Regions from separate parts of the Streptomyces sp. NPDC001153 genome, predicted to be linked through region 2. Evidence: predicted binding sites of a transcription regulator. Region 2 holds the regulator's gene; the other holds the start of a gene.

Region 1 (11,495 bases), on a different contig from region 2:
ACCGGGGCCAGGCCGTGCATCGGGGTGGGGGCGGGCCAGCTGCCGTCCGGTTTCTGGGTGGTCTCCTCCAAGGTGACGTCCAAGCCGGTGGGCTGCTCGATGAACAGACGCAGCCGGCCGTTTTGCACCACGTCGGTGAAGTCGTAGAAGGACCCGCTCTTGAACAGCCGCTTGGTCGGGGCCCACTTGCCGTTGGCGTATCGGGCGGTCTGCAGGACCTCCCAGTTGGCGCCCTGCACCAGCAGATCGAGGCCGCCGTTGCCTGCCATCGCCGCCGGATGGGCCGGGGAGGCGGCGGCCGCCACCTGTGAAGCAGCAGGTGCTGCCAGGGGAGTGAGGCTGATCGCGGCGGCGAGGCACAGCTGCGCTGTCCGCCGAAGGTATGGCTTCAAGGAACCCTCTGATGTGTAGGAGACAGACGGGGATCCTAGGGGATGCTGTGAAGATCCGAACAGCCGCGTGCCCGGCGGATCCTGTCACGTCCGTGCGACCGCGCCACCCCGCAGCAGCAGCCGCTACCGCCCGTCAGCGGCGGCGACTGGAGCACATCGAGGCGGCCCAGTGGCGGGGCGTCGTGGGCCGCGTAGCGGTTGGGCGGCTTTGACGGGTTGTCGGTACGTCGGCGGCACACCCGGGATGGCGGCAACGACAGCCCAACATGACGGAGCCCGGCCCGAGAACAGTCCTCCAGCCGGGGCCGCTGTACCTGGTGACCCGGTGTGGTCGCCCCCCCCAACGGGGGCCGGGACGATCACAGTCCTGCTGCTGAGGACCAGACCCGGTATGCCAGCCGCCGTGACAGCGAACGCCGGTCCCTGAGACAACAGCTCGTCCGGGGGCAGGTCGACATCGGCCAGGGTGCGCACCGCCGTGCGTAGCCGTCCCATGGCCGCGTAGGCGTTCAGGCCGTGGCCGACGACGTCGCCGACGCCCAGTGCCATCCGTACGCCGGACAGGGCGATGACGTCGAACCAGTCCCCGCCGACGCCGGCGTGGGGATCGGCGGGCAGGTAGCGGGCGGCTGTCTCCAGCGCCTGCTGGGCGGGGAAGTGGTGCTGCAGCAGGCTGCGCTGCAGTGCGAGGGCGGGGCCGTCGCTCTCCTGGGGCACGGACGCATGCAGGAACCACTGCACGTCGCCCTTGCCGTTCAGCAGCGGGCATGCTCGTAGTTCGGCCTCGATCGTGCGGCCGGCCTGGTCGCGCGGCAGGACCCGGCCGATCCATGCCTGCCGGTCGGTCCAGGTACCGTCGTGCGAAGTCGGGCAGCCCGTCCTCGAGCAGTTCGGCGGTCGCGCGGCCCACGATGTCCTCGGGGCTGTAGCCCGGCAGGGCCTGGGCGCCGGGGCTCCAGGTGGTGACCGTTCCTCGGGCGTCGACGACGGCGGCCGCCAGCTCGGTGGCCGGGACGAAGCCATCCCCGCTGCTCGGGCGGAATCCGGCGTACCTGATCACCTCCGCTCACCCCCTGCCGTGCACTTCACGCTGGTCGCGGTTGGCGCCTGGTGCCGCAGTCACCGTGCCCGACGACGGGGCCGTCGGCGTGGGGGAAGAGGGCAGCGCCTCAGCCACGGTCGGGTGTACGGGTACGGCCTGCCGCAGGCCGGTGACGTCGAGCACGTGCAGCAACGGTCCTGCCGGGCACACCAGGTGGAGCTGGCCGCCGTCGCAGGCGGCACGAAGGTGTGCACCGAACAGGGCGCCGAGCCCCATGGCGTCGCAGTCGGTCACGCGGGAGACGTCGATGACGAGCCGGGAGGGGTCGCTGCCGGGCATCGAGGTCACGAGCGTCAGATGGGCCCGCAGCTGTGCCCGCGTCGTCATGGACAGCTCTCCGGCCGCGTTCACGATCAGCCAGCCCCGCTCGGGGCGCCAGGACAGGGAAAGGGAGGCGTCACCGAGGCACTGTGACCACCCCTTTCCGCAGTCCGGGCAGACCCCAGCGGTACGACCGGCGCCTTCCGGTGGACGCTGGCCGGGTCGGCTGCCCGGCCCTCCTCTCACATCGCCAACAAGTCGGAGCAATCTAGATATTTGCGATAATTAGATAGGCCATGAACGGGGTAAATGTCAAGATGACGAGAAGTGGGTGTTAGCGCCAGGCGGATATGCGGAGGCATGCCGTCATGGACTGGTTCACGGACCCTGACTACTGGCTGGGCCGGATGCTTTTCCAGCGCGGTCTGGCCGTGCTGTACTGCGTCGCGTTCGTCAGCTCGGCCCTGCAGTTCCGCGGGCTGGTCGGGGAGCGGGGGCTGCTGCCGGTGCCGCGATTCACCGCGCAGGTGGCGTTCAGGCGGGCTCCGAGTATCTTCCAGCTGCACTACTCGGACCGTTTCTTCGCCGCCATGGCCTGGACGGGCGCCGCGGGATCCGCCGCGGTGGCGGCGGGGGTGCCGGACCGGCTGCCGCTGTGGGCGGCGATGGTGATGTGGACGCTGCTGTGGGCGCTGTACCTGTCCATCGTCAACGTCGGGCAGACCTGGTACGGATTCATGTGGGAATACCTGCTGCTGGAGGCCGGCTTCCTGGCGATCTTCCTCGGCAACGACGACGTCGCGCCGCCCGTGCTGGTGCGAGGGTTGCTGATCTGGCTGCTGTTCCGGCTTGAGTTCGGCGCCGGGCTGATCAAGCTGCGCGGCGATTCCTGCTGGCGGGATCTGACGTGCCTGTACTACCACCACGAGACCCAGCCGCTGCCCGGCCCGCTCAGCTGGTTCTTCCACCACCTCCCCAAGCCCGTCCATCGCGTGGAGGCGGCGGCCAACCACGTCGCACAACTCCTCGTGCCGTTTGCCCTGTTCGCGCCGCAGCCGGCGGCGAGCATCGCCGCCGGCTTGGTGATCATCACCCAGCTGTGGCTGGTCGCGTCCGGCAACTTCGCCTGGCTGAACTGGCTGACGATCGTGCTGGCGCTGTCCGCGATCGGCGGCTCGCAGGTCACCGGCGCGCTGGGTCTGCCTCCTGCGCCGCGTTTCGCCGCCGCATCGGTGTGGTTCGAGGGCCTCGTGCTGGCTGTCGCCGCCCTGGTGCTGGTGCTCAGCTACTGGCCGGTGCGTAACCTGCTCTCCCGCAGCCAGGTCATGAACGCGTCCTTCACTCCGCTGCACCTGGTCAACACCTACGGCGCGTTCGGCAGCGTGGGCCGCATCCGGTACGAGCTGATCGTCGAGGGCACCGACGAGCCGGAGATCACCGAAGAGACCGTGTGGAAGGAGTACGTCTTCAAGGGCAAGCCGGGCGGCATGCGGCGGCTTCCGCCGCAGGTGGCCCCGTACCACCTCAGGCTGGACTGGCTGATGTGGTTCGCCGCGCTCTCCCCTGTGTACGCGGCCGGCTGGCTCCCCGCCTTGCTCCTCGCCCTCTTGGAGAACAACCCGGCCGTCCTGAGTTTGCTGCGCCGCAATCCCTTCCCGGGCTCGCCGCCTGCTTTCGTCCGGATCTGCCTGTACGAGTACCGGTTCACCAGCTGGTCGGAACTGCGCGCGAACGGTGCCTGGTGGAGCCGCACCTTCCTCGGCGAGTACGTGTCGGCCGTCGCCAAGCGGCAACCGGTATCCAGCGCATGAGGCCCGGGTTCCGCAGGAGACTCGGGCCTGTCTCGGCTTTCGGGGTCATCGTGCGCAGCCGACGTCGAGGACTTCGATGATGTCGTCGTGGGTGGTGTAGACAAGCCAGCACCATTCGCCGAATGCTGCGGCCAGACCGGAAACGTATGCCTGCGGTGTCCTGGCAACGGCGTCGATGAGCGTAATGATCTCCTCGTGCGTGTCGTTCGGGACGCCGAACAACACGCCGGCAGCGGGTTGGACCACTTCGACTCTCATGTCGCCCCCTGCAGATGAATCGGAGCAGCGCTGGCGGCTCTCCTCTCCCCCGGGCGTCTGGCCTACGGGCCACGATTCCTCCGGGCTCAGGAGAACGGCAACAGGCTGACCACACCTAATCCGGTCGGCTGCCGGTGCACGAGTCCCCCGGGGTTCCCATGCGCGCCGCTGGGCGGGCGCCGGCGGTCTGCCGTCGCGGCCACCGGCGCCCGCCTCGGTCCCTCTGCGGGCACGCGGCGATCAGAATTCGGCGCCGGCCCCGGCGGCGGCCGGTTCCTTTTCCTCGGGCTGGTCGGCGATGACGGCCTCGGTGGTGAGGAACAGCGCGGCGATGGAGGCGGCGTTCTGCAGCGCGGAACGGGTCACCTTCGCCGGGTCGATGATGCCCGCGGCCAGCATGTCCACGTACTCGCCGGTCGCGGCGTTCAGACCGTGGCCGACGGGCAGCGTACGGACCTTCTCCACCACGACACCGCCCTCCAGGCCGGCGTTGCGGGCGATCTGCTGCAGCGGAGCGGTCAGCGCGCGGCGGACCATCTCCGCACCGGTCCGCTCCTCTTCGTCCACCTCCAGCTTCTCGAACGCCTTCTCGGACGCCTGCAGCAGGGCTGCGCCACCACCGGCGACGATGCCCTCCTCGACGGCCGCCTTCGCGTTGCGGACGGCGTCCTCGATGCGGTGCTTGCGCTCCTTGAGCTCCACCTCCGTGGCGGCGCCGGCCTTGATCACGGCCACGCCGCCGGCGAGCTTGGCCAAGCGCTCCTGCAGCTTCTCGCGGTCGTAGTCGGAGTCCGAGCGTTCGATCTCGGCGCGGATCTGCTTGACCCGGCCCTCGATCGCGGCGGCGTCACCGGCGCCCTCCACGATGGTGGTGTCGTCCTTGGTGACGACCACCTTGCGGGCCCGGCCCAGGACGCCCAGGTCGGCGCTCTCCAGCTTCAGGCCGACCTCCTCGGAGACGACCGTGGCACCGGTGAGCACGGCCATGTCGCCGAGCATCGCCTTGCGGCGGTCACCGAAACCCGGGGCCTTGACGGCGACGGACTTGAAGGTGCCGCGGATCTTGTTGACGACCAGGGTCGCCAGCGCCTCGCCCTCCACGTCCTCGGCGATCACCAGCAGCGGCCGGCTCTCCCGCATCACCTGCTCCAGCAGCGGCAGCAGATCCTTCACCGCAGTGACCTTGGAGCCGACCAGCAGGATGTACGGGTCCTCCAGGACCGCTTCCATGCGTTCGGCGTCGGTGACGAAGTACGGCGAGATGTAGCCCTTGTCGAAGCGCATACCCTCGGTGAGCTCCAGCTCCAGGCCGAAGGTGTTGGACTCCTCGACGGTGATGACGCCTTCCTTGCCGACCTTGTCCATGGCCTCGGCGATCAGCTCGCCGATCGCCCGGTCCCCGCCCGCAGACACCGCGGCCGTGTTGGCGATCTCCTCCTTGGTCTCCAGCTCCTTGGCCTGCTCCAGCACGGCCGCGGAGACGGCCTCGACGGCCTTCTCGATACCGCGCTTGAGAGCCATCGGGTTGGCACCGGCGGCGACGTTGCGCAGACCCTCCTTGACCAGGGCCTGGGCGAGCACGGTCGCGGTGGTCGTACCGTCACCGGCGACGTCGTCCGTCTTCTTGGCGACTTCCTTGACCAGCTCGGCGCCGATCTTCTCGTACGGGTCCTGAAGCTCGATCTCCTTGGCGATGGAGACACCATCGTTGGTGATCGTGGGGGCACCCCACCTCTTGTCCAGGACGACGTTGCGGCCCTTGGGGCCGAGCGTCACCTTCACGGCGTCCGCGAGCTGGTTCATGCCGCGCTCCAGAGCGCGGCGCGCCTCCTCCTCATAAGCGATGATCTTCGCAGTCATCGGTACGGTCTCCTCCGCATCGAATCCTTGAGTCGATGACGGTGGCCCGGGGTGACGCCCGCGACGTTCACCCGCGCGCCGGAGGTTTCCCTCACGGCCGCACGAGCACGTCACCCGACCCAGCCGTTAGCACTCTCACTGCGAGAGTGCTAATTCCTCGTTTAGCACTTCGGCCTGCTCGGGGGCACGTGGCCGCCTCGGATAGCTGCGGCCGGTCAACGCCGTTGCGCATCCGAGAGGGACTGGCAGGGGTGCCGGGATGGAGCGGGTTCTCGGGGATGGAGGCGGTCTGGTGACCTCCAGGTGGCCGGGCGCAGCAAACGGTCGCCGAGGCGGTAGCCGGTACGCGCAGCGGCGTGCCTGCAGTTGCCGCAGGGTTATTGCCTCCGCGGCGCGGCCGGAGCAGCGAGCACGCGATGCCGCTCTCGGGAAGCACGCCGCGACGCGGAGGCCACGGGGAAGTGCTGTCACAACTCCTGCCCCGAGCGCGCCCAGGCAGTGCGCCCGGGCCAGATAATCCCGCCAGATTCCTTCGGCGTTCTAAACCGGCTTGATCCGTACCTCTCCACTGTGCCGGTCGGCCTGAACCGCGTAGCCGACCTGCATGAGGATCTCCGGTAACGCCTGATGCAGCGCGGCCCGAATCCCCCGTACTCCGCGACCCGCCTGCCCACCGGATCCAGCTCTTGTGCCGGCAGCCAGCCGACGACCACCGCGTCCTGCTCCTGGCGGACCCTCAATCCCGTGCCTTCCGCGGCACTCGCCGACGCAACGTCGAACCCCACACCTTCGGCTTCTGTGGCCCGGTGGGGCGCGGAGGGCGGGCGAGGGGGGAGATCAGGTGCCCGTCCTCCGCCGCTACTCGTCCCAGGCGGCCGGTCGGCCAGCCCGAGATCGCTCACCTGGACCCGCTGACGGCGATCTTGCGAGGCTTGGCGCGCTCGGCGATCGGGATGCGCAGGCTATGTTGGCCACGCCTTGGCCGAGCGGCGGTGGTGGTCCTCCACGCCGACGGTGTGGCCGTATCCGGGGGTGCCCCAGATCCTGGTTTCAGCTGGCCAGGTCGGCTTTGCCGAACAGAACGGCGTAGCCGGAGGGGAGCTGGCTGAGGATCTGGTTCAGCTCACCGCCGGAAACGGCGCCCGCCAGGGTTGTCAGGACCGCGCTGGCGTCCCACTCTGCAGTGCGCGGCCGGGCCCCGGTCCGCTCAGCGACCCTGCGGTAGAACTCCTCGATCCCGAAGCTCTCTGCCTGCGCCTGCTTGGCCGCGGCCAGCGCCTGTCCGAGCGCTCCGGGCAGCTGGGAGGCAAGGTCATCGACCTCGCCGGGGCTGATGCGCTGGGCCAGCACGCTCAGCACCGCTTCGGTGACCTTCGCGGCTTCGTCCTGGCTGTCGTATTCGCCGAGCTCACGTACGCGAGCGAGGAACTCATGGTGCTGCATCGTTTCGTCACCTCCGCTTGCCGGCAATCTCAGGGCGGTAGGGGCACGCCTGTCAGCTCCGCGAGACGGGCAACGGCGGCTTGCCTGCCGAGGCGGATGCATCCCGTACGCCGCACTCCGGCGTCGATGCGCTCCTCGCGGGCGGGGCCGGCCCGGTGACCTCCACGGTGGCCGGGCGCAGCAGGCTCTCGCCGAGACGGTAGCCGGGACGCAGGACCGCCGAGCACACCAGGCGGTCCGCATCGGGGACAACATGGTGCGTCAGAGCGTCGTGGCAGGCCGGGTCGAACCGATCACCCACCTCACCGAACGACGTGACGCCCAGCGAGCCGAGCTGCTCCTGAAGGCTGTCGGCGATGTCCCTCAGACCGGGCGTGAGCGGCTCGTTGGCACACGCCCGGTCGACGGCGTCCAGCACGGGCAGCAGCGCCTTGAGCACGTTGGCCGCAGCGATCTCGCGCACGGCCAGGCGGTCCCGCCGCACCTGCTTGCGGTAGTTGTCGTACTCGGCCTTGATCCGCTGCAGGTCGGCGGTCCGCTCCTGAACCAGGCGCCGCAGCTGCTCAAGTTCGGTGCTCTGCGGACCGCTCCTGGTCATCGTCAGCCAGCCTCCGGCTTGTCGTCGTCGACGATCTCTGCGTCCACCACGTCATCCTCGGACCCACCGGCCGCACCGCCCGGGGACGCTCCGGCCGCACCCGCCGGTTGCTCGGCGCGAGACTTCTCGTACAGGGCCGTTCCGATCTTCTGCGCGGCCTGCGCGGTACGGTCGATCGCCTGCCGGATTGCCGCCGTGTCCGCACCCTCCTCCTTCAGCTTCTCCTTCAGGTCGGTCAGCGCCGTTTCCGTCTCGGACTTGGCGTCCGCCGGGATGTTCTCCGCGTTGTCCTTGAGGAGCTTCTCGGTGGAGTAGACGAGTTGCTCGCCCTGGTTGCGGGTCTCGGCGGCCTCACGCCGCTTACGGTCCTCCTCGGCGTGCTGCTCGGCCTCCCGGACCATGCGGTCGATGTCGTCCTTGGGCAGCGCGGAGCCGCCCGTGACGGTCATCTTCTGTTCCTTTCCGGTGCCCAGGTCCTTGGCGGAGACGTGCATGATGCCGTTGGCGTCGATGTCGAAGGCGACCTCGATCTGCGGCACCCCGCGCGGCGCCGGGGCGATGCCGGTCAGCTCGAACATGCCGAGCTTCTTGTTGTACGCCGCGATCTCCCGCTCGCCCTGGTAGACCTGGATGGTCACCGACGGCTGGTTGTCCTCGGCGGTGGTGAAGATCTCCGAACGGCGGGTCGGGATCGTGGTGTTGCGCTCGATGAGCTTGGTCATGATGCCGCCCTTGGTCTCGATGCCCAGGGACAGCGGGGTGACGTCGAGCAGCAGGACGTCCTTGACCTCGCCCTTGAGCACGCCCGCCTGCAGGCTCGCGCCGACGGCGACGACCTCGTCGGGGTTGACCCCCTTGTGCGGGTCCTTGCCGGTCAGCTCCTTCACCAGCTCGGTCACCGCCGGCATACGGGTCGAGCCGCCCACCAGGACGACGTGGTCGATGTCGGAGACCTTGATCCCGGCATCCTTGATCGCGTTGTGGAACGGCGCCTTGCACCGCTCCAGCAGATCGGACGTCAGCTGCTCGAACTGGGCCCGGCTCATCTTCTCGTCCAGATGCAGCGGACCCTCGGCGGACGCGGTGATGTAGGGCAGGTTGATCGTGGTCTCCGACGAGGAGGACAGCTCGATCTTGGCCTTCTCCGCCGCCTCCCGCAGCCGCTGGAGCGCCATATTGTCCTTGGACAGGTCGACGCCGTAGTTGTTCTTGAACTGCTTGACCAGGTGGTCGACGATCCGCTGGTCCCAGTCGTCACCGCCCAGGTGCGTGTCGCCGTTGGTGGCCTTCACTTCGATGACGCCCTCACCCATCTCCAGCAGGGACACGTCGAAGGTGCCACCGCCGAGGTCGAAGACGAGGACGGTCTGGTCGTTCTCCTTGTCCAGCCCATAGGCCAGGGCCGCCGCCGTCGGCTCGTTGATGATCCGCAGCACGTTCAGGCCCGCGATCTCACCGGCCTCCTTCGTCGCCTGCCGCTGGGCGTCGTCGAAGTACGCGGGTACGGTGATCACCGCGTCCGTGACGTCCTCGCCCAGGTACGCCTCCGCGTCGCGCTTGAGCTTCTGCAGCACGCGCGCGGAGATCTCCTGCGCGGTGTACCGCTTGCCGTCGATCCTGCCGTGCTCCGGGAACCGCCAGCCGTGATCGCCCATGTGCCGCTTCACCGAGCGCGCGGTGCGCTCCACGTTCGTCACGGCCTGCCGCTTGGCGACCTCGCCGACCAGCACCTCACCGTTCCTGGCGAAGGCCACCACCGACGGGGTGGTCCGCGCGCCTTCCGTATTCGTGATGACCGTGGGCTCGCCGCCCTCGAGTACCGAGACGACCGAGTTCGTCGTTCCCAGGTCGATACCGACCGAGCGCGCCATCTGCTTCTCCCTCCTCACCATGCTCTGCTTCACGTTTGCGATCGGGGCTTCATCGGGATGCCGGCTCCCACCGGACGGGACCGGCCCGCAGCGCAGGCTCGGGACGCACGACCCCGAGCACCACGAGGTAACGCGGCGCCGGCCGGACCGGCCGCGCGACGACAGGGCCGGGGTCGTATGCCCGCTCGGCCGTCCGCTGGTACGTCTGGTCGTACGCCGCGCGCAGGACCGGATCGCGGAGCGTCTCGTACGCCGACCGCACCTCGCCGAACCGTTCGGCGGTGACCGCATCCACGCGGGTGTCGGGGCGCAGCTCCCGCACCCGGGCGCGGAAGGCGGAGGTGATCACCTCGGCTGTCGCCGAGGGCTCCACCCCCAGCACCGCATACAGGTCTCCACCCTGGTCCCGTGCCGGCATCCCGCCACCTCCTCGCCCCCTGCGAGCTGTGACTTCACCCTTACTTGCCTCAATCCTGAGATAAAACTTGAGTCTCATCTTGTCAAGATTTGCTGGGGGGAGGTATAGGGGTTTCAGCGGCATTCCGGGCTCCCGGAGCCCGGAATGGGCAGACCGCCAGGTGGAAGGAGCTGCACGATGGCTGCGCTCATCCGCACCGATCCCTTCCGGGACCTCGACCGGCTCACCCAGCAGCTGTTCGGCTCCCTGGCACGGCCGGCCGTCATGCCGATCGACGCCTATCAGTGCGCGAGCGCAACGTGCTGACCGTGCGCGGAGCCACAGCAGATCGAGAGCTGAGATCCCGCCCCACGGGAAGCAAGCAGAAGAAGTGACACATAAGGAGGGAATACAGGTAGACAACAGCAGACCGCAGCATCCACGACATGACCGTGGGCCGCCGCACCCTGAACGTCGTGTGGCGGGCCACGGCGGGCGCTGAGCGGCAGGAGTGAAGACCACGGCTGTGTTCCTCGCCTCCCATTGGGAGAACGGCTGGGGCGTGACGGGGATCAAAGGGGCCCTGCACACCACCACGGCCCGTGAGCTGTGTGACTACGTGGCCGCCGTCACCGCCAAGCACCGGCACTCGCTCAACCTGAGCGTGGACCTGTCCGAGCTGACCTGGGCCGACACCGGCGGCCTGGCTGCCCTGATGTCCGTCAGGGCCATGCTGGAGGAGGACGAGGGAGAGCTGCGCCTGGTCTGCCCCGAAGGGCGGGTGGAGCGGCTCCTGCGCGACAGCGGACTCGCGCAGGCGCTGCCCGTCCACCCCTCTCTCGAGGCCGCGCTCACGGCGCCCCGGACCACAGTCGCCAACCGGATGGGAGGTGCCGTGCCGTGATCACCGAACTTGCCGTCGAACGAGTCGAATTCATCTGCGGCTCGTGCTGGCACAGCTGGAGCGTCGACTACGACGTGCAGCGCTACCGGGACGCGCTCGATGCCGAGTGGGAGGTCTTCTACCGCGACAACACGGCGGTTCCCTCCCCCTACACGCCGCAGGGCGCTCCGCCCTGCGAACACTGCGGCCGGCGCTGGGTCGGGCGCCTCGTGGCCCGCCGCCCCGTGCCCCTGCCCGACGACGAAGGGCCGCGCAGCCGCGTTCCGGCCGAAGGCGGGCACCGCCGCCCCGAGCGGCACACCGCACCGATGCTGCACGCCGCCGGCCATCCCCAGCCGCACGCGCGAGCCGAGCATCCGTCCACGGAAACGTCCTGATCGGCCAGTCGGCCCGGGACGGTCACCGCATCCAACCCGCACCTGCCCTCGTACGGCGCGCATCGCACGGGGGCAGGGCTCACTGCCCGAGCTGGGGTCACTGTCCGGACGTGATCTCGATGCGGCGTGGTTTGGTGGCTTCCGCCTTCGGTACCTTGACGGTCAGCACACCGTTGTCGAGGGTGGCCTCGACGTTCTCGGGGCTGATGTCGCCGGGCAGC
Region 2 (11,495 bases):
CGGAGAACTCGTTGGCGACGGCGACGACCGGGCCGCGCGGGGCGTCGAGGGGATAGCTGGTGGGGCGCATGCCGCGCGGGAGGTCCCAGCCGATGATGCGGCGGGCCAGTTTCTCCACGACCAGCTGGGAGGTGTGGCCGCCGCGGTTCTCGCGGACGTCGACCACGAGCCCCTCGCGGGCCACCTCCACGCGCAGGTCCCGGTGGATCTGCGCCCAGCCGGGGGCCTGCATGTCGGGGACGTGGAGGTAGCCGAGCCGGCCGTCGGAGGCGGCGTGGACGTGGGCGCGGCGGCCGGCGACCCAGGCGTGGTAGCGCAGGGGTTCCTCGTCGGCGATCGGGATGACGACGGTGTGCCGGGGCTCGCCGCCGCCCGCCGGGGAGACCGTCAGCTCCACCGGATGGCCGGCCGTGCCGACGAGCAGGGGACCCGGGCCCGGCACCGGGTCGACCGGGTGGCCGGCGACCGCGATGATCGCGTCGCCGGGGCGGACGGCGACGCCGGGCGCGGCGAGCGGGGAACGGGCGTCCGGGTCGGAGGTCTCCGAGGGCAGGATGCGGTCGATGCGCCAACTGCCGTCCGGGTGGCGGGAGATGTCGGCGCCGAGCAGACCGTGCCGGGGGCCGCCGCCCCGGCCGCCGGAGGGGATGACGTAGGCGTGCGAGGTGCCGAGTTCGCCGTGCAGCTCCCACAGCAGGTCGACGAGGTCGCTGTGGGTGGCGAGGCGGGCCAGCAGGGGGCGGTAGCGGGCGAGGACGCCGGTCCAGTCGACGCCGCCGAGGTCGGGCCGCCAGAAGTGGTCGCGCATCAGCCGGCCGGTCTCGTCGAACATCTGCCGCCACTCGGCCGCCGGATCGAGGGTCTGCCGGATGCGGGCGAGGTCGACGGTGACGCTGGTGTCGCCGTCGTCGTCGGTGCCGGTACGGCGGTCGCTGGGGACGACCCGGAGCCGGTCGTCGGTCCACAGCAGCACGCGTTTGCCGTCGCCGCTGACCTCGAAGTGGTCGGCATTGGAGGCCAGGTGTTCCAGGCGCCGCTGGGCGAGGTCGTAGCGCTCCAGCTCGGTGTGCGGGCCGGGGTCCTCGGGGTGGGCGCGGGCGGTGCCGAGGACGCCGTGCACGGGGTGACGCAGCCAGAGCACGCCGTCCTTGGCGGCGCGCAGGGTGGAGTAGCGGCCGGCCTCGACCGGGAAGGGGACGATCCGGTCGGCGAGGCCTTCGAGGTCGATGCGGGTGGCGGGCGTGCCCTCGCTGTCGGGGGTCTCGTCCTTGTCCGGGGACTCGAAGGGGCGGCCGTGGCGCTGCGGGCCGAAGGGCGAGGGGGTGGTGGCGGCGAGGGTGATCAGGTGCGGGCGGGCGCCGACCACGAAGGCGAGGTCGAAGACGTGCTCGTCGTAGACCGGGTCGAAGGCGCGGTTGGAGAGGAACGCGAGGTGTTTGCCGTCGAGGGTGAAGGCGGGGGCGTAGTCCTGGAAGCGGAGCGGGGTCGCCTCGGTGACCGACAGGTCGGTGGTGTGGGCGATGCGCAGCTGCGAGAGCGGGCGCGGGCCGGGGTGGGCCCAGGCGAGCCAGGCGGAGTCGGGTGAGAAGGCGAGGCCGGAGACCTCGCCGTCGTCGCTGCTGTCGACCTCGCGGACCTCTCCGGTCTCGCGTTCGACGAGCAGCAGCCGTCCGTCGTGCGCGGCCACGGCGGCCCGGCTGCCGTCGGGGGCCATGGCCAGCTCCAGCACCCGGCCGAGCTGTCCGGCGGCCAGCCGGCGGGGCGGGGCGCCCGGTACCGTCCCGGTCGCGGGGGCGAACTCCAGGGCGTCGTCGCCCTCGGCGTCCGTCACCCACACCACCCACTCCTCGCCCTCGGCACGGAAGGCGCGCGGCATCCGGGCGCGGACCCCCGGGGTGGCGGCGAGGGCGCGGGCGGGCCCGGAGCGGTGGGTGACCCAGTGGATCCCGCCGCGCACGCAGACGGCGCTGCCGCGCCCGGTGTGGTCGGGGGCCGCCTCCCCGAACCAGCGGGCGGCGTCCACCGGACGGGGGCGCAGATCGATCCGGGGACCGCCGAGGCGCACGTCCAGCCGGCGCGGCTCGGCGCCCTCCAGGTCGTCCAGCAGCCACAGTTCACCGGCCGAGCCGTAGACGACCCGGCTGCCGTCGCCGGAAGCGTGCCGGGCGTAGAAGCCGTCGAGGGGGGTGTGGCGGCGCAGGTCGGAGCCGTCGGCGAGGGAGGAGTAGAGGGCGCCGGTGCCCTCGTGGTCGCAGAGGAAGGCGATGCGGTCCCCCGCCCACACCGGACGCTCGATGTTGCCGTCGACGTCCTCGAGCAGCCGGACGAACTCCCCGTCCCCCTCCCGGTCGATCCACAGCTTGCCCGCCGTGCCGCCCCGGTAGCGCTTCCAGTGGGCGGCCTCGCGGCCCATCGGCGCGGACAGCAGCACGGTGGCGGGGCCGAAGGCCACGTCGCCGACCGGGCCGTACGGCAGGGTCTCGGCGGGGCCGCCGTCCAGCGGGACGGCGTACGCCCAGCTGTGGCGGAAGCTGTGCCGGCCGTGCGCGCCGAGCGCGAGCACCCGCCCGTCGGCGGTCCAGCCGAGCACCTCGGTACGGCGGTTGCCCCAGTGGGTCAGCCGGTCGGCGGGGCCGCCGTCGACGGGGGCGACATGCACCTCGGGTGCGCCGTCACGGGTGGAGGTCCAGGCCAGGTGCCGTCCGTCCGGCGATATCCGGGGCGAGGTCACCGGCATGTTGTCGGCGCTGACCCGCCAGGCCCGGCCGCCGTCGAGAGGCGCGAGCCATACGTCGTCCTCGGCGACGAAGGTCACCAGATCGCCATGCACGTGGGGGAATCGGAGATAGGCGGCACCCTGAGTCACCCCGTCACTGTACGCAGCGAGGGGTGCACCGCGCCCGGTGTTCGGATCACTTCCCCTCTACGGGCCAACAGGTGGGGTCGCCCTTGCACCAGAGGGTCCTCGTGACGGTGACGGTCACGGTCGGTCTCCCGCCTCCCGGCTGAGAGGTGGGCGGCCTGTACGTCGGTCCGTGCGGGGCGCCGCAGTCCCCGAGCCCGCTGACGTGGAACACCTGTCTGCCCCCGACCCTGGCGGTCAGGTCCCCGCGCACACAGGCGCCGTCGACGGCCTTGGTCACCTTCCCGGTGACGGTGATCTTCCGCCCGTCCTTGGTCTCGCCCTGGCAGTCGACGGAGACCACGGCGGTCTCGCTCGCCGAGGGCGCCTTCGCGCCCGGCCCGCCTCCCTTGCCGTGGTCACCGGTACAGGTGAGCCAACTGACGTCGACCTGCTGGTGCTTGAGCCGGGCCGTCGCGGTGGTGGCGGTGGTGTAGGCGACGGACGTGGTGCTGAGGTCGTCCGGCTGACAGGCGACCAGGGCGCCGCCCGCCGCCACGACAAGTCCCGCGACAGCCACCACCGGTGTTCCGCGCGGCCCGCACCGAATCCACCTCAAAGCCCCCATGCAGGGCAGACTGCCACCGCCCCGCACACCACGGAAGGCCACATACGGCCACTCACCCCTAGGGGGAGCGGGTCCCCTAATCTGGCGGGATGCGCAGTGAACGCAGGCTCAGGCGGCTCGTCCTGCCGGACGGGACCGTCTGCCGCTGGACCGTGCGGCACCGGCACAGCCACCGTGAGGACGGCCCCTGCGCGGAGGTGCTGACGCTGTACCGGGACGGGTCCCGCACCCGGATCGTGTTCCCGGGGACCGGTGGCGCCTACGGGCACTCCGGCCTGGTCGGCGACGGCCGCGGTCACACCGTCAATCTCCACGAGCCCGGCGTGGTGCGGGCGTTCGCGGACGCGGTACGACGACTGCGGGCGGCCGGTGACGTGGACGGGTGGGCCTTGCTGCCCGCGGTCGCCGTCAGCCGCGCAGCAGCAGCCACTGCTGGAGTTCGACCAGGTTGCCCTCCGGGTCCTTGAGGTGGGCGACGCGCATGCGGTCGGTCATGGGGGCCGGGCCGTGGAGGAGGGTGGCGCCGCGGGAGGTGATCTCGGCGCAGTAGGCGTCCAGGTCGTCCACGCGCAGCACCACCAGCGAACGGTGACCGGTGGCGGTGTCCCCCAGCTCCTCCAGCACCTCGGCCATCATCGCCCGGTCCTGCAGCGCGATCCCGGCCGAGCCGGCGTGCGGGCTGAACTTCTCGTACGGCCCCTCCGCCGCCCCGGACTGCGGCTTGAGGCCGAGAACGTCGGCGTAGAAGCGGTAGCAGGCGGCGAAGTCGGTGACCAGGAGCCGTACTTGGGCGAGTTCCACGGTGTCCCCCGGGTATCAGGACCAGCGGCCGGTGCGGCCCATCAGCAGGGCCACGGCGGCGGTGCCGGCGGTTGATGTACGCAACACGGTAGGACCGAGGACGTACGCCTTCGCGCCCGCCCCCTCGAAGAGCGCCAACTCGTCGCGCGCGACGCCCCCTTCGGGGCCGACGACCAGCACGATCTCGCCCTCGGTGGGCAGTTCGGCGGTGGCCAGCGGCCGGCTCTCGTGCTCGAAGTCGGAGTGCAGCACGGCCGCGAAGTCGGCTTTGGCGAGAAGTGCGGCAACCTGCTTGGTGGTCGCCACGTCCGCGACCTCCGGGAACCGCAGCCGGCGGGACTGCTTGCCGGCCTCGCGCGCGGTGGCCCGCCACTTGGCGAGCGCCTTGTGACCCCGGTCGCCCTTCCACTGGGTGATGCACCGGGCGGCCTGCCAGGGCACGATCGCGTCGACGCCGGTCTCCGTCATCGTCTCGACGGCGAGTTCGCCGCGGTCACCCTTGGGGAGCGCCTGTACGACGGTGACACGGGGGCTGGGCTCCGGCTCCACCGGGAACTCGAACGGCTCGACCACCAGGTGGTCCTTGCCCGACACGCTGACGACGACCCCGGCGGCCCCGCGCCCCTTGCCGTCCGTCAGCACCACGTTCTCCCCGGGCTGCAGCCGCCGTACCGAGACCGCGTGCCGCCCCTCGGGACCCGTGACGTCGACGAGTGAGCCGGGGCCCACGCCCTCGAGCGAGTCGACGACGAACACCGGCGCGGTCATCGCAGGCCCCCCTTGGCCGACAACGCTGTCCGGGCGGCGTCGAGTTCGGCGGCCAGCACCTCCACGAGCTCTCCGGCGGGCAGCTCGCGGGCCAGCCGATGCCCCTGCCCGGCCCACAGCGCCATGCCCTGCGCGTCCCCGGCCTTGGCGGCGGCCTTGCGCAGCGGCGAGGTGAGGTGGTGGATCTCCGGGTAGGCGGCGGGGGCGTACGGGCCGTGCTCGCGCAGGAAGCGGTTGACCAGGCCGCGCGCCGGGCGGCCGGAGAAGGCGCGGGTCAACTCGGTGTGCGTGAACAGGGGGTTGGTCAGCGCCTGCTTGTGCACGGCCTGCGCGCCGGACTCGGGGGTGGCGAGGAAGGCGGTGCCGAGCTGGGCCGCGCTCGCGCCGGCGGCGAGGACGGCGGCGATCTGGCTGCCGCGCATGATGCCGCCGGCGGCGACGACCGGGATGCTCACGGCCTCACGGATCTGCGCGACCAGCGACAGCAGTCCGATGCCGGCGCCGTCGTTCTCGGGAAGGTCCCGGTGGGTGCCCTGGTGGCCGCCCGCCTCCACACCCTGCGCGATCACCGCGTCCGCCCCGGCCCGCTCCACGGCGCCGGCCTCCTCGGCGGTGGTGGCGGTGACCAGGGTGAAGGTCCCGGCACGGCGGAAGGTGTCGAGGACGTCCCGGCCCGGCACGCCGAAGTGGAACGAGACCACGGGCACCGGGTTGTCGAGGAGGACGGCGAGCTTGGCGTCGTAGCCGTCGTCCCGGCCGCTGTCCGGGTCGCCCAGCTCGGTCTTGTACCAGGTGGCCTCGCCGGCCAGCTGGTGGGCGTAGACCTCGACGGCGCCGGACTCGGCATACTCGGGCTGGGGCATGAACACGTTCACACCGAAGGGGCGGCTCGTGAGCCCCCGCAGCTGCTTGATCTCCTGGTACATGCCGTCGGCGGTCTTGTACCCCGCGGCGAGGAACCCGAGGCCCCCGGCCTCGGAGACGGCGGCGACGAGCTGAGGGACGGAGACACCGCCCGCCATGGGGGCCTGCACGATCGGGTGGGGGAAGAGATCGGTCAGCGCGGAGGACATGACCGCATGTTGTCACGTCCTCCGAAAGAGTCCGAATCGGGGCTTCCCACGGCATAGGACAAGGGCATACGGGGTGCCGAAGCACCCCGTACGCAGCGCTCAGCGTCCGTTGAACGCGTCCTTCAACCGCGAGAACAACCCCTGCTGCCCCGGCTGGAACTGTCCCTGCGGACGCTCCTCGCCGCGCAGCTTGGCCAGCTCGCGCAGCAGCCGCTCCTGCTCGGGGTCCAGCTTGGTCGGGGTCTGCACCTCGACGTGCACGATCAGGTCACCCCGGCCGCCGCCGCGCAGATGCGTGACACCCCGGTTGTGCAGCGGGATCGACTGGCCGGACTGGGTGCCGGGCCGGATGTCGACCTCCTCCATGCCGTCCAGGGTCTCCAGCGGCACCTTGGTGCCGAGGGCGGCCGCGGTCATCGGGATGGTGACCGTGCAGTGCAGGTCGTCGCCGCGCCGCTGGAAGGTCTGGTGCGGCAGCTCGTGGATCTCGACGTACAGGTCACCGGCGGGACCGCCGCCCGGCCCGACCTCGCCCTCACCGGCGAGCTGGATCCGCGTGCCGTTGTCGACACCGGCCGGGATCTTCACGGTCAGGGTCCGCCGCGAGCGGACCCGGCCGTCGCCGGCGCACTCCGGGCACGGAGTGGGCACGACGGTGCCGAAGCCCTGGCACTGGGGGCAGGGCCGGGAGGTCATGACCTGGCCCAGGAAGGACCGGGTGACCTGCGAGACCTCACCGCGGCCCCGGCACATGTCACACGTCTGGGCGGTCGTGCCGGGCGCCGCGCCCTCACCGTTGCAGGTGTTGCAGACGACCGCGGTGTCGACCTGGATGTCCTTGGTGGTCCCGAAGGCCGCCTCGTCCAGCTCGACCTCGATGCGGATCATCGCGTCCTGGCCGCGCCGGGTGCGCGAGCGCGGCCCGCGCTGCGACGCCGTGCCGAAGAACGCGTCCATGATGTCGGAGAAGTTGCCGAAGCCACCGGCGCCGAAGCCGCCCGCGCCGGCCCCGCCCGACTGGGAGAGCGGGTCGCCGCCGAGGTCGTAGACCTGCTTCTTCTGCGGGTCCGACAGCACCTCGTAAGCGGCGTTGATCTCCTTGAACCGCTCCTGGGTCTTCGGGTCGGGGTTGACGTCCGGGTGCAGCTCGCGCGCGAGCCGGCGGAACGCCTTCTTGATCTCATCCTGCGACGCGTCGCGGCGCACGCCGAGAACGGCGTAGTAGTCCGTGGCCACTTACGACTCCGCCAGGATCTGTCCGACGTACCGTGCCACTGCGCGTACCGCTCCCATCGTTCCCGGGTAATCCATGCGGGTCGGTCCGACCACGCCGAGCTTGGCAACCGCCTCGCCGCCCGAACCGTAGCCGACCGACACCACTGAGGTGGAGTTGAGTCCCTCGTGGGCGTTCTCGTGCCCGATGCGCACCGTCACGCCCGGATCCTTCGCCTCGCCGAGGAGCTTGAGGAGCACGACCTGCTCCTCGAGCGCCTCGAGCACCGGCCGGATCGTGAGGGGAAAGTCATGCCCGAAGCGGGTGAGATTGGCGGTCCCGCCGATCATCAGCCGCTCCTCGTTCTCCTCGACGAGCGTCTCCAGGAGAGTGGAGAGCACCGTCGAGACCGTACCGCGGTCCTCGGGATCGAAGGCCTCCGGCAGGTCCTCGACCAGCGTCGGCACGTCCGTGAACCGGCGGCCCGCGACCCGGCTGTTCAGCCGCGCGCGCAGATCGGCGAGGGAGCTCTCGCCGAAGGGCGCCGGGCAGTCGACCATCCGCTGCTCGACCCGGCCGGTGTCCGTGATCAGCACGAGCATCACGCGCGCGGGGGCGAGCGAGAGCAGCTCCACGTGCCGCACGGTGGACCGGGTCAGGGACGGGTACTGCACGACGGCGACCTGCCGGGTGAGCTGCGCGAGCAGCCGTACCGTCCGCGCCACGACGTCGTCGAGGTCGACGGCGCCCTCCAGGAAGTTCTGGATCGCCCGCCGCTCGGGCGCGGTCATCGGCTTGACGCCCGCCAGCTTGTCCACGAACAGCCGGTAGCCCTTGTCGGTGGGGATACGCCCCGCGCTGGTGTGCGGCTGCGCGATGTACCCCTCGTCCTCCAGGGCCGCCATGTCGTTACGGACCGTCGCCGGGGACACGCCGAGGCTGTGCCGCTCGGTCAGGGCCTTCGACCCGACCGGCTCCTCGGTGCCGACGTAGTCCTGGACGATGGCGCGCAGTACCTGCAGCCTGCGTTCACTCAGCATCCGCGCGCACCTCCAGCACGTGTCCCCTCGGTTCCACTCGGTCCTGCGGTTCGTCCGCCTGGCACTCTTCGCACGCGAGTGCCAGCGTTCCCGGGCCCAGTGTACGGCTGTCGGGTACACCGAGGGCAAGGTCGGTGCGGTCCCGGCGGCTCCTGCGGCTAGCGTCGCGGTATGACGGTGACTTGGGAAGAGCTGGGGTGGGAGCGGCTGGCCGCGGGGGTCGGCCGGTGCCGGCTGCCCGGCTGGGACTGCACGGCCGGACTGGTCCTCGCAGAGGGTACGGCGTTGTTGGTGGACGCCGGCTCGAGCGTGGCCGAAGGCGCGCGGCTGCGGGCACAGGCCGAGCGACTGGCCGACGGCCGTGTGACCCATCTCGCGCTGACCCACCCCCACTTCGACCATGTCTTCGGGGTGCCGGCCTTCGCGGGGGCGGAGGTGTACGGGGCGGTGGGCCTGGACGCGGTCTTCGCGTACGAGCGGGAGGAGCTGCGCCTGGACGCGGTCAGGAACGGGTTGCCGGTCGCCGACGCCGACGAGGCGGTGGACGCGCTCGCCCCGCCCCGGCATCTGGTGTCCGGCGAGTGGACGCTGGACCTCGGGGGCGGCCGTCAGGCCTTGCTGGCGAACGTGGGCCCCGGCCACACCGCGCACGATCTGGCCGTGCTGGTCCCGGGGGATCCGGAGGTGGTCTTCTGCGGGGACCTGGTCGAGGAGTCCGGCGAGCCCCAGGCGGGGCCGGACGCGGTCCCGGCCCGCTGGCCGGACGCGCTCGACCGGCTGCTCGCGCTGGGCGGTGAGGACGCCGCGTACGTGCCCGGTCACGGAGCGGTGGTGGACGCGGCGTTCGTCCGCCGGCAACGCGACGAGCTGGCGGCCCGTTTCGGCGTGTCGTGAGCGCGGGTCCGCGGCTTCTCCTATCGTCACTCGAATGCGCCAGTACTCCGCCGACCTGACCCCACCGTGGAAGAAGCCGAAGCCCGCGCCGGAGGTACCGGCGGAGCCGGGTCTGGTGGTGGAGGAGCCCGGCACCGGGTTCTGCGGGGCGGTGATCCGCTGCGAGGCGGGCACGGTGACGCTGGAGGACCGCTTCGGCAGGCACCGGGTGTTCCCGCTGGAGCCGCGGGGCTTTCTGCTGGAGGGGCGTGTGGTGACGCTCGTACGGCCGTCCTCGGCCCCGGCTCCGGTACGGCCCGCCCGTACGGCCTCCGGTTCGGTCGCCGTCCCCGGCGCCCGCGCCCGCGTGGCCCGCGCCGGCCGCATCTACGTCGAGGGCCGGCACGACGCCGAGCTGGTCGAGAAGGTGTGGGGCGACGACCTGCGCATCGAGGGCGTGGTGGTGGAGTACCTGGAGGGCGTGGACGACCTGCCGTCGATCGTCGCCTCCTTCGCACCGGGCCCGGACGCCCGCCTGGGTGTCCTGGTGGACCACCTGGTGCCGGGCACGAAGGAGTGGCGGATCGCGCAGTCGGTGACGAGTGAACACGCGCTGGTGGTCGGCCACCCGTACATCGACATCTGGGAGGCCGTGAAGCCGTCGTCCCTGGGCATCGAGGCCTGGCCCACGGTTCCGCGGGGGCAGGACTGGAAGACGGGGGTGTGCCGGGCGCTGGGCTGGCCGTCGGAGAACACCGGCGCGGTGTGGCAGGCGATCCTGAAGCGGGTGGGGTCCTATAAGGACCTGGAGCCGGAGCTGCTGGGGCGGGTGGAGGAGCTGATCGACTTCGTCACGGGTAGCGGTGGGGCCTGACCTGCTTGTAGGTGCCGAACTCGGTGGTGTCGAGCTCGATGCCGAGCGATTCCAGCGGGAGGGAAGCGCCGAATTTGGTGATGCGCTGGGCCCGGTAGTCGGCCTCGTCCCCTTCACCGATGGGCTCCGTCAGCAAAACGCAATGTGCCATGATCGGGTCGATGATCAGGTAGGCGGGGATTTCGCCTGCTGCGTAGATGGAGCGCTTGACGCCGTAGTCCCGGTCGACACTCGTCTTGGAGACCACCTCGACCACCAGCGTGATCAACTGCGACGCCAGCAGACGGCCAGAGTCCGGGGCGACACCGCGCTGAATGACCACCAGGTCCGGAATGGGCTCGCTGGCCTCGTTGATGATGTGCACGTCCGTCGTCTGCAGCCGTTCCCAGCGCCTGCGCGGGATCTGGTCCTGCACCTCCTCCACAATCCGGTTGTGCACGAGATCTGGAGCGACCATCATCACGATTTCCCCCCGGAGAAGCTCGACCTTGATGCCCTCCGGAGGCTCGAACTCCTCGAAGAACCTGGTCATCCCACGCTCGTCCACAGCGGTCATCTCCGTGGCCCTCCACATCCGCCGCGTCCTTTTGGCGGCAGCCTAGGAACCAGGTTAGGGACCGAACCGGCGTTCCGGAGGGATTCACTCGCGGGAGTGATCAGTCCACCAGGTCCCGCACCACCGCGTCCGCCAGCAACCGCCCCCGCAGCGTCAGCACGGCCCGCCCCTCCTCGTACGGCCCCTCCTTCAGGAGCCCCTCCCCCAGCGCCCGCCGGGACGCCGCGAGCCCCTGCTCCTTCAGCAAGGACAGCGGAACCCCCTCCCGCAGCCGCAGTTCCAGCAGGATCCGCTCCACCCGCCGGTCCTCGCCCGACAGCAGCTCCCGGCCCGCCCCCGGGGAGCGGCCGGAGGCGAGGGCCGCCGCGTACGCCCCCGGATGCTTGACGTTCCACCAGCGCACCCCGCCCACGTGCGAGTGCGCCCCGGGTCCCGCGCCCCACCAGTCGGCGCCGCGCCAGTACAGCTCGTTGTGCAGGCAGCGGCCCGCCGGGGAGGTGGCCCAGTTGGAGACCTCGTACCAGTCGAAGCCCGCCCCGGACAGCACCTCCTCGGCGATCAGATACCGGTCGGCGTGCACGTCGTCGTCGGTCATCGGGACCTCGCCCCGGCGGATCCGGCGGGCCAGCTGCGTGCCCTCCTCCACGATCAGCGCGTACGCGCTGACGTGGTCCGGCCCGGCTCCGATCGCCGCGTCCAGCGAGGCCCGCCAGTCGTCGTCGCTCTCGCCGGGAGTGCCGTAGATCAGGTCCAGGTTCACGTGCTCGAAGCCCGCCGCCCGCGCCTCCGCGACGCAGGCCTCGGGGCGGCCCGGGGTGTGGGTGCGG

Evidence for each region. The regulator HrcA, encoded in region 2, represses chaperone genes, less so after heat shock. The targets are predictions, from matches to a motif close to TTNGCACTCNGNNNNNCNGAGTGCNAA.
Region 1: groL (chaperonin GroEL) is a predicted target of HrcA. The motif match lies at 5,811-5,837, and genes of this name have one in related genera.

Annotation. Positions count from the first base shown of each region.
Region 1 covers NZ_JBSFJZ010000078.1:8,489-19,983, forward strand. Annotated here, with positions in the region: gene ACWDEN_RS45405 (hypothetical protein) at 1-269, opposite strand, end outside; partial or broken gene ACWDEN_RS45410 (PP2C family protein-serine/threonine phosphatase) at 819-1,085, opposite strand; partial or broken gene ACWDEN_RS45415 (PAS domain S-box protein) at 1,243-1,452, opposite strand; gene ACWDEN_RS45420 (STAS domain-containing protein) at 1,459-2,001, opposite strand; gene ACWDEN_RS45425 (lipase maturation factor family protein) at 2,124-3,566, shown strand; gene ACWDEN_RS45430 (hypothetical protein) at 3,612-3,824, opposite strand; gene groL (chaperonin GroEL) at 4,065-5,684, opposite strand; gene ACWDEN_RS45440 (DUF2267 domain-containing protein) at 6,735-7,127, opposite strand; gene grpE (nucleotide exchange factor GrpE) at 7,180-7,725, opposite strand; gene dnaK (molecular chaperone DnaK) at 7,728-9,596, opposite strand; gene ACWDEN_RS45455 (J domain-containing protein) at 9,646-10,014, opposite strand; gene ACWDEN_RS45460 (hypothetical protein) at 10,192-10,320, shown strand; gene ACWDEN_RS45465 (STAS domain-containing protein) at 10,505-10,897, shown strand; gene ACWDEN_RS45470 (hypothetical protein) at 10,894-11,274, shown strand; gene ACWDEN_RS45475 (Hsp20/alpha crystallin family protein) at 11,372-11,495, opposite strand, start outside.
Region 2 covers NZ_JBSFJZ010000048.1:38,251-49,745, reverse strand. Annotated here, with positions in the region: gene ACWDEN_RS39160 (S41 family peptidase) at 1-2,818, opposite strand, end outside; gene ACWDEN_RS39155 (hypothetical protein) at 2,913-3,425, opposite strand; gene ACWDEN_RS39150 (hypothetical protein) at 3,560-3,937, shown strand; gene ACWDEN_RS39145 (VOC family protein) at 3,879-4,271, opposite strand; gene ACWDEN_RS39140 (16S rRNA (uracil(1498)-N(3))-methyltransferase) at 4,287-5,039, opposite strand; gene ACWDEN_RS39135 (nitronate monooxygenase) at 5,036-6,112, opposite strand; gene dnaJ (molecular chaperone DnaJ) at 6,212-7,348, opposite strand; gene hrcA (heat-inducible transcriptional repressor HrcA) at 7,349-8,365, opposite strand; gene ACWDEN_RS39120 (MBL fold metallo-hydrolase) at 8,537-9,259, shown strand; gene ACWDEN_RS39115 (DUF3097 domain-containing protein) at 9,294-10,112, shown strand; gene ACWDEN_RS39110 (Uma2 family endonuclease) at 10,090-10,668, opposite strand; gene hemW (radical SAM family heme chaperone HemW) at 10,769-11,495, opposite strand, start outside.